DNA from 3 places in the Fictibacillus sp. EA-CB0309 genome. Region 3 is predicted to be linked to each of the others. Evidence: riboswitches for the same ligand, from Rfam matches in the RefSeq annotation. Region 3 holds a riboswitch; each other region holds the start of a gene.

Evidence for each region. Region 3 has a riboswitch for cobalamin ahead of ACEWFH_RS10400 (DUF4430 domain-containing protein). Riboswitches for the same ligand answer to the same signal wherever they lie in the genome.
Region 1: another riboswitch for cobalamin. It lies ahead of ACEWFH_RS08885 (ribonucleoside-diphosphate reductase subunit alpha); the one in region 3 lies ahead of ACEWFH_RS10400 (DUF4430 domain-containing protein).
Region 2: another riboswitch for cobalamin. It lies ahead of ACEWFH_RS21560 (acyl-CoA thioesterase); the one in region 3 lies ahead of ACEWFH_RS10400 (DUF4430 domain-containing protein).

The regions. Positions count from the first base shown of each region.
Region 1 covers NZ_CP169271.1:1,607,477-1,611,763, reverse strand. The annotation lists gene ACEWFH_RS08885 (ribonucleoside-diphosphate reductase subunit alpha) at 1-1,846, opposite strand, end outside; cobalamin riboswitch at 1,973-2,176, opposite strand; gene ACEWFH_RS08880 (3-hydroxybutyrate dehydrogenase) at 2,243-3,028, opposite strand; partial or broken gene ACEWFH_RS08875 (GntP family permease) at 3,056-4,287, opposite strand, start outside.
Region 2 covers NZ_CP169271.1:3,825,236-3,829,522, reverse strand. The annotation lists gene ACEWFH_RS21575 (GH1 family beta-glucosidase) at 1-577, shown strand, start outside; gene ACEWFH_RS21570 (hypothetical protein) at 678-896, shown strand; gene ACEWFH_RS21565 (MGDG synthase family glycosyltransferase) at 1,010-2,038, opposite strand; cobalamin riboswitch at 2,165-2,344, shown strand; gene ACEWFH_RS21560 (acyl-CoA thioesterase) at 2,550-3,026, shown strand; gene ACEWFH_RS21555 (YbaN family protein) at 3,065-3,436, shown strand; gene ACEWFH_RS21550 (peroxiredoxin) at 3,725-4,287, opposite strand, start outside.
Region 3 covers NZ_CP169271.1:1,868,546-1,872,832, forward strand. The annotation lists gene ACEWFH_RS10395 (ATP-binding protein) at 1-796, shown strand, start outside; cobalamin riboswitch at 908-1,090, shown strand; gene ACEWFH_RS10400 (DUF4430 domain-containing protein) at 1,461-1,868, shown strand; gene ACEWFH_RS10405 (hypothetical protein) at 2,085-2,390, shown strand; gene ACEWFH_RS10410 (histidinol-phosphatase) at 2,633-3,463, shown strand; gene serA (phosphoglycerate dehydrogenase) at 3,521-4,287, opposite strand, start outside.

The DNA.
Region 1 (4,287 bases), 260 kb from region 3:
GATAACCATTCCTTAAGCCGTGTATGCTGACTCTTTCTTTTAAGCACTGCCACTCTTCAGTGGAATAACCGCGCTTTATAAAATAGTCACCAGTGTTCCAGTCTGATCCTTTAAATGCAGGATACTCTCCTTTTTCTTTTGCGAGCTCACAACTGGCATTGATCACATAATAATTGATAGTTTTATAAAGTTGGTCTGCATATGATACTGCTTCATCACTTTCCCATTTGATTCCCTCTTTAGCTAGAAGGTGATGCCATCCGAATGTCCCTACCCCTATCGCTCTATATTTCTTATTAGTAAGCTCTGCTTGAGGTACATCAATACGGTTAAGATCGATTACATTATCAAGCATCCTAATCTGTATATCGATTACTCTTTTTAACACATTATCCTGGATTACTTTAGCGAGAGAAAGAGACGATAAGTTACATACAACAAAATCTCCTGGTGTTTTTCTAATTACAATTTCCCCATCTTCAGTCTCCTCAGAAGTAACGACGGTTGCGGACATGTTTTGCATAATCTCTGTACACAGGTTAGAAGCATAGATCATTCCTTTATGAGGATTGGGATTTAAACGGTTGACCGTATCTCGATAAAACATAAAAGGAGTTCCCGTCTCTAGCTGAGACTTCATGATTCGTTTCATGATTTCAATCGCAGGTACACATTTTTTGGAAAGTCTTTCGTCTTCAAGACACTCAGCATATTTTTCTCTGAAGCTTCCCGTGCCCTTTGTTTCGTCAAAGAAATCTTCTAAGGAGTATCCCTTTATCTTCCGTACTTCATGAGGATCAAACAAATACCAATCCTCCCGTTTTTCAACTTGTTCCATGAAAAGATCAGGCAGACAAACCCCTGTAAATAGGTCATGTGTTCTCATTCGCTCATCACCATTATTTAACTTAGCATCTAAAAATTCTAAAATATCTTTATGCCATATATCCAGGTAAACGGCAATCGCCCCTTGCCTTTGGCCAAGCTGATCAACAGAAACAGCTGTATTGTTTAACTGCTTCATCCATGGAATAACACCTGATGAGTTTCCTTTAAATCCTTTAATATCCGAGCCTCTTGCACGAATCTTGCCAAGATAGATTCCTAGTCCTCCACCGCCTTTTGAAACAGTTGCAGCATCTGTATTTGAATCAAAAATTCCCCTTAGGCTGTCATCAATCGTATCGATGAAGCATGAGCTTAACTGGCCGTAACTTTTACCTGCATTTGCTAGTGTCGGGGTTGCGACAGTCATATACAAATTAGATAGTGCCCAATAGGCTTCTTTCACTTGCTCGAGCCTGTTTGTTTTTACCTCATCCCTCATTAAAAATAACGCAATGAGCATCCAACGTTCTTGAGGCAATTCATAGATCTCATGATTAAATCCTTTTGCCAAGTATCTGTCAGCCAGTGTCTTTAATCCTATGTATGTAAAAAGCTTATCTTTAGCTGGATCTATCATTTTTTCAGCTTCTTCTATCTCTTGCTTACTATAAGAAGAAAGAATCGTAGAATCATAGATATTCAGGTCCACTAATTTTTGAATTAATCCATACAAGTTTGAATATGGGCGTTTCTCTATTTCTCCTTTGTTACTCAATACTTCTTCATATAGCTGCCTTAAATAAATCTGTGCCGCCACAAACGTCCAATCTGGCTCTTCAACAGTTAAGCCATTCAATGCTTCCATCACTAATTGTCTGAAAAGTGATGCAGAATCGTTTGATTCACGTTCTAGTTTCTCTGCTCTTTCTAAAAATGCGTTCGCTTGGATTCCTGGGAAATTCTCTACACATTCTCTTAACCACTCCCCGAGTAAAGAGTTTGCAGCTGTCATTTTCATCGTTCAAACACTCCTTAAATCATAATAAAAACCCTCTTCCATCAGGAAGAGGGTGAAAGAAACGTGTGAATGCTAAAATATTACCTTTATACAGCCACTGTTCTTTCTCCCAATCCCCGAGGAAAAGAAAATCGGAGTATTTCAGGCAGGTCTACTGGCTTTTGCTTCTTCCTACTTTGGGCCTTCCCATACAGCAGCCATAAAAAATATAGCTAATCTGTACAGTGGCTATTCCATTTCGTCCACAATTACAGTTGCGGGGACAGCTTCGGTTTCTCACCGAATTCCTTTTAAGCCGGAAGCTCCGGCACCTGAATTCTCCATATATAGGTTTGTAACATCTACTTTGACACTAAATATAGTTAATGTCAATTAAAACTATAAAATATTATTTTTTTATTGGGCCACATAACCGCCATCAATCACAATAGCCTGCCCTGTAACACCTTTTGCATTGTCACTAGAAAGAAACAGCGTGTAATCGGCAATTTCTTGAACATCAAGCAAGCGTTTTTGAGGAACAAGCGGGTAGATCACTTCTTCTAAGACTTTTTCGAGCTCAACGTTTCTAGTTTTCGCTAGATCCTCAAGCTGCCCTCTTACAAGCGGTGTGTCTACATATCCCGGGCACACAGCATTAACAGTAATACCATGCGCTGCACCTTCTAAAGCCGCTACCTTCGTTAAACCGATTACTCCATGCTTCGCACTATTATAAGCGGCCTTTCCAGCAAAACCAACTAAACCATTTATTGATGCCATATTGATGATACGTCCGAACCCTTGTTCTTTCATAATCGGAAACACATGTTTTGTCGCAATAAAAGGAGCAGTAAGCATTACATCAATCAACTGCTGAAACTTTTCAGTCGGGAACTCTTCTAAAGGAGACACGTATTGCAATCCAGCGTTGTTGATCAGGATATCGATCCGATTATAATGTTGAACGGCTCGATCCAAGGCCCTTGTTATGTCTTCCTCTCTTGTAACATTACACCCTAGCCCGGTTGCTTCATGGCCATTCTGCACCAAAACTTGAGCTGCCTCTTTTGCCTTCTCATCATTAAGGTCACTGATCACAACCTTTGCACCTTGTTCGGCAAAAGCTTTAGCTAACTGCAGTCCGATCCCGCTTGCAGCCCCAGTGATAAAAACAACTTTTTCTTCTACGAACGATTTCATGAATGTATACTCCTTTCTTTAAAATTCTTATACGATACCAAGCCCATAATAAAGTCCGATGATTACAAATACAGCTACCGTTTTAATAATTGTCATTGCAAAAATATCAATATAAGCCTGTTTATGAGTTAATCCTGTAACGGCTAATAGAGTAATTACAGCACCATTGTGAGGAAGAGTATCCATTCCTCCGCTCGCCATAGAGGCAACACGGTGAAGTACTTCTGGATCAATGCCTAATTTATTCGCTTGAGCAATATACGTTTCACTCATTGTTGCGAGCGCTATACTCATACCGCCTGACGCTGATCCTGTAATACCAGCTAAAGTGGTAGTCGTCACTGCTTCATTTATTAACGGATCTTTAATCGTATTTGACATTGCAGTATTTACCGCAGTAAAACCAGGAAGTGCTGCAATTACTCCCCCAAACCCATATTCTGATGCAGTATTTAGAGTAGCAAGCAGTGCGCCGCCAATCGATAAGTTGATTCCTTTATTAAAGTTGTTTTTAATTCTTTTAAACGAGAACAGAAGTACCGTAACGATACCAATAATCAAAGCACCTTCAACTGCCCAAACAGCAGCAAGTGTCGGAATCTGAATGTCAGGTACATTTTTCATACCGATGGCAGAAAAGTCAAACGTTGTTCCGTAATACTTTGGAATAAGAACCGTGAACCATTTATTGAACACTCCTACCAAAATTAGTGGAAGAATCGCAATAAATGCGTTAGGCAGGTTTTCAGATTCTAGTTTTTCAGGCTCGTTGCTGTGACCTGTTCCATAGCCTTCTCCTTTGCTGCCGCCTGTCTTCGTCTCCATTCCAAGTAGACCATACCAATAATGAAAACAAACATTCCACCAATAAAACCGAGCCATGGTGCTGCCCAAGTCGTCGTTCCAAAGAATGATGTTGGGATAATATTCTGTATTTGTGGACTACCCGGAAAAGCATCCATCGTAAAAGTAAAAGCACCTAATGCGATGGTTCCCGGTATAAGTCTCTTCGGAATATCTGCTAATTTAAAGAGTTCTGCTGCAAACGGGTAAAGAGCAAATGCAACTACGAATAACGATACGCCTCCGTATGTTAGAATGGCTCCAACTAGCACGATAGCAAGCATCGCTCTCGATGGTCCAATCAGTTTGATAACAAACTGCGTAATGGATTTTGCAAACCCTGACATCTCAATAACCTTTCCGAATATCGCTCCTAATAAAAACACTGGAAAGTATAACTTAATGAAACCAACCAT
Region 2 (4,287 bases), 2.0 Mb from region 3:
CTCTAAATACGTTCACTCTTATGACTTTATTCAGCAGGGAGATATGGAGATCATCTCTACTTCTTGTGATTTCTTTGGAATTAACTATTATAGCCGAGGCATTGTTGAATTTTCAGCGGCAAATGATTTCTTGCATAGAGGTGCTCATTCAGACTATGACAAAACAGGCATGGGCTGGGATATTGCGCCAGAAGAATTTAAAGATTTGATTAGAAGACTTCGAAAAGAATACACGGATCTTCCTATCTATATTACAGAGAATGGTGCGGCGTTCGATGACGTGCTTGAGAACGGTAGAGTCCACGATCATGGCCGTGTGGATTACATCGAAAAGCATCTTCAAGCCGTTTCTGATCTGAATGATGAAGGTATGAATATTGAAGGCTACTACCTGTGGTCTCTCATGGATAACTTTGAGTGGAGTTTCGGTTATAACAAACGATTTGGAATCATTTATGTAGACTTTGATTCTCAGGAGAGAATTTGGAAAGACAGTGCCTATCGATACGCTGAGATTGTGAAGAACAGAGGAAACCAGAACAGCAGTAAAGACACGGATGCTGTAACAGTTAGTTAATTCTATACAAATCCTGTTAAGCCCCTACATTTGTTAGGGGCTTTTTATTCTGTGTAAAATTTTCCTGTGTGGGGAAGATAAAAACATAGGAGGGATATTGATGAAGGATGATAAAGAACAAAGAATCGATCAAGAAACATCAGACGGGTTGAATGAGCTTGTTGAGATCATTAACGCTAAAGGTGATACAGGTGAGCTAAAAGAGATCGTTGAAAAATACGATAATAAAAAAGAAAAAGAACATTCACCATTATGCAATGATGACTTTTTCTATGCCGATTTAAGAGCGATTGCAGAAGATGGTGCAAGAGAAGATTGATAATAAATATAAAACTCAAAGCTCCTATGCTTTGAGTTTTTGATTGCCTTGTAAAGCATGATGAACAATTTTTTGAGAAGAAACGGGCTGGTGAATACACTGTAGAGCAGACTTCATGCCCCTGCTAGTTGTTGGTTGTGAACCAACCTTTGTACGTGATCAGCAATTTTATCTGCTGAATCTGCGATTAGTGCAGCTCCATGCGCTTGAAAATGTTTTGCATTTTCAGCTTCCTGTCCTGGTACAGGCTTATATAAGATAAGGGGCAGGTGAAGTGCTGCGGCCTCTGTTATTGTGATACCACCTGGTTTTGTAATCAAACAATGAGACAGTTTTAAGATTTCATGAAGTTCTTCTACATATCCAAACAATCGGAAATTTTCCGGGTATTGAATAGCGGTTGGTAACAGTTTTTCATATAAAGCATTATTCTTACCGCAAATCACAATGACTGTAAGGAATGGGTCCTTGAGCAAGCGCTCAGCCAAGTGCTTTACATTCTTAAGAACACCCTGTGCGCCAGCAAGAATGGTAACAACACGCTTGCTACGAGAGACTTGATATTTATCTAAAATCACTTCTTTATTAATGGATTGGTAGAAACCTGGACGAATCGGAATGCCGCTCACCGTAATTTTATTTTCATTAACTTGGTGTCTCATTAAACCTTGTTTAACTGAATCAGACGCTACAAAATAGTGGTCGATAGAAGGATTGATCCAAAAAGGATGAGCAAAGTAATCTGTAATTACGGTGTAGATTGGAATGTTAAAACGTGACTTTTTAAGTAAAAATGGTGCAGCGTGAAGCGGAAAAGTTGTAATGACAAAACGAGGGTGATGTTCCTCGATAAGTTCAATGAATCGCTTGCGGCCTAAGTAACGTGAAAACTGGGTAATCGTGGTTGCATTTAGCTTATTAGTTCCGTAATAGAACCATTTATAAAAAGAAGAGCCATGAGAGAAGCTTTTGATAAAAAGAGACTGTGTAATCTGAGCCATAAGTGGATGAGCCTCTCCAAATAAATCTGAAATGATTGGTTCGTACCCTTTATTCCTAATCTCTTCAGCGAGAACATTTGCGACCTGGACGTGACCGCTTCCGTAGTTTGCTGTTAGGATTAATGCTGTTGGACGTATCATGAGAAAACCTCCCCAGTCTTTTGAATTTAGAATAGCAGGGGATTTTAAACGCAATATGAAGAAGATAAGAATGTTTTGTAAAAGGTAAAAATGATTAATGATACAATAAGGTAGATTCATAATTTAATAAGATCCGGTAATCACGGTGTCTGTAATAGACTTAAAAGGGAATCTGGTGTGAAACCAGAACTGTACCCGCAACTGTAAGTGCTGACGAAATAAGCAAAACCACTATCGAACGATGGGAAGGGCTTAGAGTAGGTATAAGGCACAAGTCAGGAGACCTGCCGTGATTATGTCGTTGATCTTCTTCGGGAGTTGGGAAGATAAGACGCATGGTATTTTAATAGATTGGTTTTAAGTATCTGTTATGTATTCTTGCGTGCACCCATCTTGGCTTTTACTAGTGTGATGGGTGTTTTTTATGTGATTTGATGAGCGTCTAATCTGCGCTTAAACCAACTCCCTCTATTAAAACAGGAGTGTTTAAACTCCGGAAAAGAGGTATGGTATGGAACAGCAGTTGTCAGCAAACGTTTCACGAACGATTCAAACAAAGTTGGTGTTGCCTCCCGACACCAATCACATGGGAACGATCTTTGGCGGAACAGTATTATCATACATTGATGAGATCGCAGCCATTGCAGCTATGAAGCATAGCAAGAAAGTTGTTGTAACAGCATCCATTGATAATGTAAACTTTTTATCGTCCGCTAAAGTTGGTGACATCCTCATTTTAGAGGGAGTTGTTATCTCAACGGGAAGAACTTCAATGGAAGTGTACGTAAAAGTAGAGTGCCAGAATTTAGAGACGGGTAACAGAACGTTAAACACAACGTCTATCTTAACAATGGTAGCGATCGATAAGGATGGAAAGCCATCTCCCGTTCCAAGCGTAATACCAGAGACGGAAGTAGAGAATGCTTTTTTTGACAGTGCTCCATTAAGAAAGGAGCGGCGTTTGCTGTATAAAAACGTAAACTCATAACAAGAAACGCCAGATGACAAGAAAGAGGGAGAATTCCAATGAAAGTGAAAAATATGATATTTGTGATATTGGGATTCTTTTTCCTGAGTTTAGGAATGGTGGGTATTGTGTTGCCATTGATTCCAACAACACCATTTCTGCTGTTATCATCGTATTTTTTTGTAAAAGGGTCTAAGAAATTTGAAGTGTGGTTTAAAGGTACTCCCATCTATAAAAAGCACCTTGAAGAATTTATCCAGGAACGCTCTTTAACGCTCAGAAAAAAGATCATGATTAACCTGTTTGCAGACTCCATGATCTTGATTGCATTTATAATGGCTGAGAGTACAATAGTAAGAGTTATTTTAGTCCTTATTGTGTTGTATAAGTACTATTATTTTATTTATAAAATTAAAACAGCAAAAAGGTAAGGAGTCTGACCCAAATAGTGAACCACTTTCTGGGTCATGGCTCTTTTTTGTGCACAGAGCGGGGGAGAAGGTGAAAGATGTGGTATGTGTGTTTCTGGCAAGAACGTTTGCAGGAACTGTTGGTGTTAGAAAGACGGTCAAAAATATATTCACGTTAATTTCAATAATTTCACGTTAAATGGAATATATTCACGTTAATCACTATAATTTCACGTTAAATAAGATATATTCACGATAATAAAAATGCCCGATGAAGGCGGCTTAATTGCACCTTCATCGGGCATATTATCATTCTTGTGATAAAGGTTTGGAACATAGCCACCAATCATAACACTTAATCTCTCCAGATTGCGCTTGTTCCGCACGCTGTTTGGCTTCTTGAACGGTTTTAGGTGCTGGAACGATAATGCGGTCTCCGATTAGTTCATTTTTTGGCCAGTTTGCAGGTGTTGCTGCCTGATTGCTATCAGCGGTCTGCAAAGCTTTAACCGCTCGCAATATCTCATGAATGTTTCGCCCGACATTCTCAGGATACGTAAGAATAAGCCGGATTTTCCCGGAAGGATCCACGATATAAACACTTCGAACGGTTCTTGTTCCCATCGTTGGATGAATCATCCCAAGTCTCATTGCCAATTTACCAAGGCTGTCAGCAATAATGGGGAAGGTGATCTCAACTTTTAGATTCTGTTGAATCCACTCGATCCATTTAAGGTGAGAGTACACCTGCTCTACAGACAAACCAATTAAGTATGTGTTGAGCTTCTGAAATTCTGGCATAAGTTTCTGAAATGCTACAAACTCTGTTGTACAAACAGGGGTAAAGTCTCCGGGATGGCTAAAGAGGACAA
Region 3 (4,287 bases):
ATGGGTAGTCGTAATGACACCTTTATATGATCAATCCCTTATCAGAGGTGCCGTTGCCGTTCTTCGTGATATGACAGAAGAACGCCGTATGGATAAGCTAAGAGAAGATTTTGTTGCCAATGTTTCACACGAGTTAAAAACACCGATTGCTATGTTGCAAGGATATAGTGAAGCGATCGTAGATGATATCGCAGAATCAGAAGAAGAGAAAAAAGAACTTGCTGGAATTATATTAGATGAGTCTAAACGAATGGGCAGGCTTGTTAATGAACTGCTCGATCTTGCGAGACTAGAAGCAGGTCACATGAAGCTTCACTACACGACTCTTTCCATTGTACCTTTTGCCGAAAGAATTGTACGTAAGTTCCAAGGACCTGCCAAAGACAGAGATCTTCAATTAGACCTCTCAATCAACGGTAACCTGGACCTCGGTCAAGATCAAATAGATGTAGATCCGGACCGAATTGAACAAGTGTTAACCAATTTAATTGATAATGCGATTCGCCATACGGCACAAGGCGGATTTGTAACTCTGTCGATTGATGTGAACGAACAGAACGTTAAGTTTTTTGTGAAGGACAATGGATCTGGGATAAAAGAAGAAGATTTGCCATTTGTTTTTGAACGTTTCTATAAAGGGGATAAAGCTAGAACAAGAGGTAAGTCCGGTGGTACTGGTCTTGGGCTTGCCATAGCTAGAAACATCGTTGAAGCTCATGGGGGACAGATTAGTGTTCACAGCAAAAATAATGAAGGTACGACATTTTCTTTTGTTATTCCGCGAACGTTGAAATAAATTAGCAATACGTCCCGATTAATCTTGTTTCATAAGGAACAAACAATGATATTTAAAAAAGATTTCACAAATTTCTCCAATACGTTATAATAAGAATTGTGTTTTTAAAAAATTCATAAGTGTTAAACAGGTGCAGTCCAGTATTGGACAGCTTAATAGGGAAAACGGTTAAATGCCGTTGCGGTCCCGCCACTGTAATTGTGAGAATCCTAAACCACCGCCACTGTGAAAATGGGAAGGCGTTAGGAGACGATGATCAAGAGCCAGGAGACCTGCCTGTTTGTTACATGACATGACCTACGAGGATAGGGGTGTTTAACAGTGCCGGAGAGCCGGCTGCTGTTTTCTGCCTGTATACTATTAATCTCCTTCGTAGACGAAGGGGATTTTTTAGTTATACGTAAATTTATTTTTAAAATAAGGTCCTTCTGTTAAGATTGTTGCTTCTTGGTCATGCCAGTCCCTACACTGACAAGTTGATTGGAGTGCAAGATGCGAGACTCCCTGCGGGATGAGTGGGACAGGTAAGACTCCTAATAGCGCAGAGCGCTAGGAGGCTAACCGCACACCCCGCGGAAAGCGAGCATCCTGGAGCGGAAATCAGCTACTTTCAAGAGCAACATTGTTTTTGGGAAAGCCTTAATCAAAGACAAGGAAGAGGTTCATGATGAAAAAACTACTATTAGTACTTGCGACAATGATGATGATGATGATGGTTGGCTGTGGAACGACTGAAACGAAGGAAACCGCAGATCAGCCAAAGCAAGAAGAAACGAAAAAAGAACAGGTAACGGTCCAGATCACAAAAGATAACGGAAAAGAAAAGGTAACTGAAAAGAAAGTGGATTTAACAAAGGATGCAACCATCATGGACGTGATGCAGGATAACTTTAAGATTGAAACGCAATACGACGGTGCTTTTATAAGCAGTATTGAAGGAGTTGCAGGCAACGAACAGGATAAAACATCTTGGTTCTTTTCTGTTAACGGAGAAGAAGCGATGAAAGGTGCAAAGGAAATCACTTTAAAACCTGGCGATATTGTTGAATTTGATTTCCACAAGTATGAATAGGCTGACGGTTAAAAGAATAACGATCATCGCTTTGCTTGCCGCTATTTTGACAATAGGCAGAATAGCGTTTGCAATGATACCAAATGTTCAGCCAAACACAACTATACTCATATTGGCATCGTTTGTACTTGGTCCGATTCAAGGGCTTATACTAGCCATAATAAGCACATTGACGACTAATCTTTTTTAGGGCATGGACTATGGACGTTCGGACAGATGATTGCTTGGGGCCTGATTGCCGTAATGAGCGGGTTTATAGGAAAGTACCGCCACAACATTCCATGGTTGATTTTACCCATATATGCAGGGTTCTGCGGCTTTTTATTTGGTTTCATCATGTCCGTTCTTATGGGCGGAATCATCATGCAGAAATTTTGGCCGTATTATTTAGCCGGTCTGCCATTCGACCTAAATCATGCTATTGGAAACGTCGTATTCTTTATCGTTTTGTATAAACCTCTCTTATACGTAATGGAGACACATATTAATAAAGATGTAAGCCAAAAAGCTGCCTTTGAATAGGGAGCTTTTTTTCTGCAAAAAATGGTTCAAAAAAAGTCATATTTGAATAGGATGATAAAGTTGATTCAACAATTCTTTAGGAGGACAAAATGAGAGACTATTTAAATCGTTTTTTTGCAGTGCTATTTTTAATGATGTGTCTAAGCGTATTATTTATTGGGGTTAAATTAGGAGCATAAACTCTTGATTGAAACAGATATTCATGATACATATGGTAAAACGTTTTTAAAAAGGAGATTAATATGCTAACGGATTACCATTCTCATCTGGAAAAAGGCACTTTAACAATTGACTATCTAAAGCAATTTGTAGACATTGCAAAAGAAAAAGGAATTCAAGAATTTGGAATTTCAGAACACGCTTATCACTTTTATGAAACAAAGAATATTGTATCAAAACCATGGATGGAAGAAAGACGCTATTACAAAATGGATGACTATGTGAACTTGTTTAATCAAGCTAATCGATTAGGTATGGACGTTAAAATGTCTATTGAGATGGATTATACACCGGGAAGCCATGAGGAGATGGCAGCGTTCATTAAATCTTATCCCTTTGATTATGTGATCGGATCTGTTCACTGGGTAGACGATTTTGGGATAGATTTGGCAGAGTACCGGAAAGAATGGGACCGTCGTGATCTCTATGAAACGTATCGTGCTTATTATGATCAGATTGTTACGCTTGCTGAATCAAACCTATTTGATATTGTGGGGCACCTTGATCTTGTGAAGATCTTTAACTATGTTCCTACCGATAAAGAATTCTTATTACAACAATATGACCGTGTTACCGATGCTCTAAGCCGTTCAAAGACATGTGTGGAGATCTCATCTGCTGGACTTCGGAAACCTGTTGGGAGGCTATATCCTGAACCAGAGTTGCTTTCTCTTTGCTATGAGAAAGGAATACCAATCGTACTTTCTTCTGACGCTCATGAACCTCATCAGGTTGGAGAAAACTATGAAGCATCTATTAAGTTAGCCAAAGAGACCGGATACACGAAACTCATGACGTTTAGAGGTGGAGAGAAAAGAAGTGGAGTTGGGGTAAAGAACACTCTTACAAGGTAAACAAAACATACAAAAAAGCTCTGCATGATGTAATGCAGAGCTTTTAATCTTTCTTACTTACAAGTCTAGCGGTTTACAAACGAGCAGGTCTTCAATACTTGCAAGCTCCTTTTGTGTGGATTCCGGCAGCTGGTTATCAAATGTTAAAACCATCATCGCTTCTCCGCCAGCTGATTTTCTTCCAACGTGCATCGTAGCAATGTTAATGTTTCTTTCACCTAAAAACGCTCCAACTTTCCCGATGATCCCTGGAGTGTCACTGTGTTCAATGTACAGAAGAGAACCTTGAGGAACAAAGTCTACCGTATAGCCGTTTAACTGTATAATACGACCACCGAAACCTTTAACTAGTGTAGCAGAAAGGGTAAATGTCTTATTGACACCCGTTACTTTTACATGAATGATGTTTGGATAACCATGGTCTTTAGTTCCATGTTTTTCTCCAACCACAATGCCTTGTTCTTTCGCTGCAACCATACTGTTAACATCGTTAACTGGCCGGTCAAGTCTCGTTTTTAAAAATCCACAAAGAAAACTGCGTGTGAGTGAAGTTGTATCGGTTTCTGATAATGATCCACCGTAACCGATGGAAATCTCTAAAACAGGTTCTTTAAAAAATTGAGTTGTAAACGAACCAAGAAGGTTGGAAAAATCATAATAAGCGATCAGCTTTTCGTAGGTGTCTTTAGATAATGATGGGAAATTCACAGCATGTTTTAATGGCTGGTTTAAGAGATAAGATCTAATTTCATCACTTGCCATGTATGCCACATTCTTCTGTGCTTGGACAGTTGAAGCGGCGATATGCGGGGTAACAATGACAT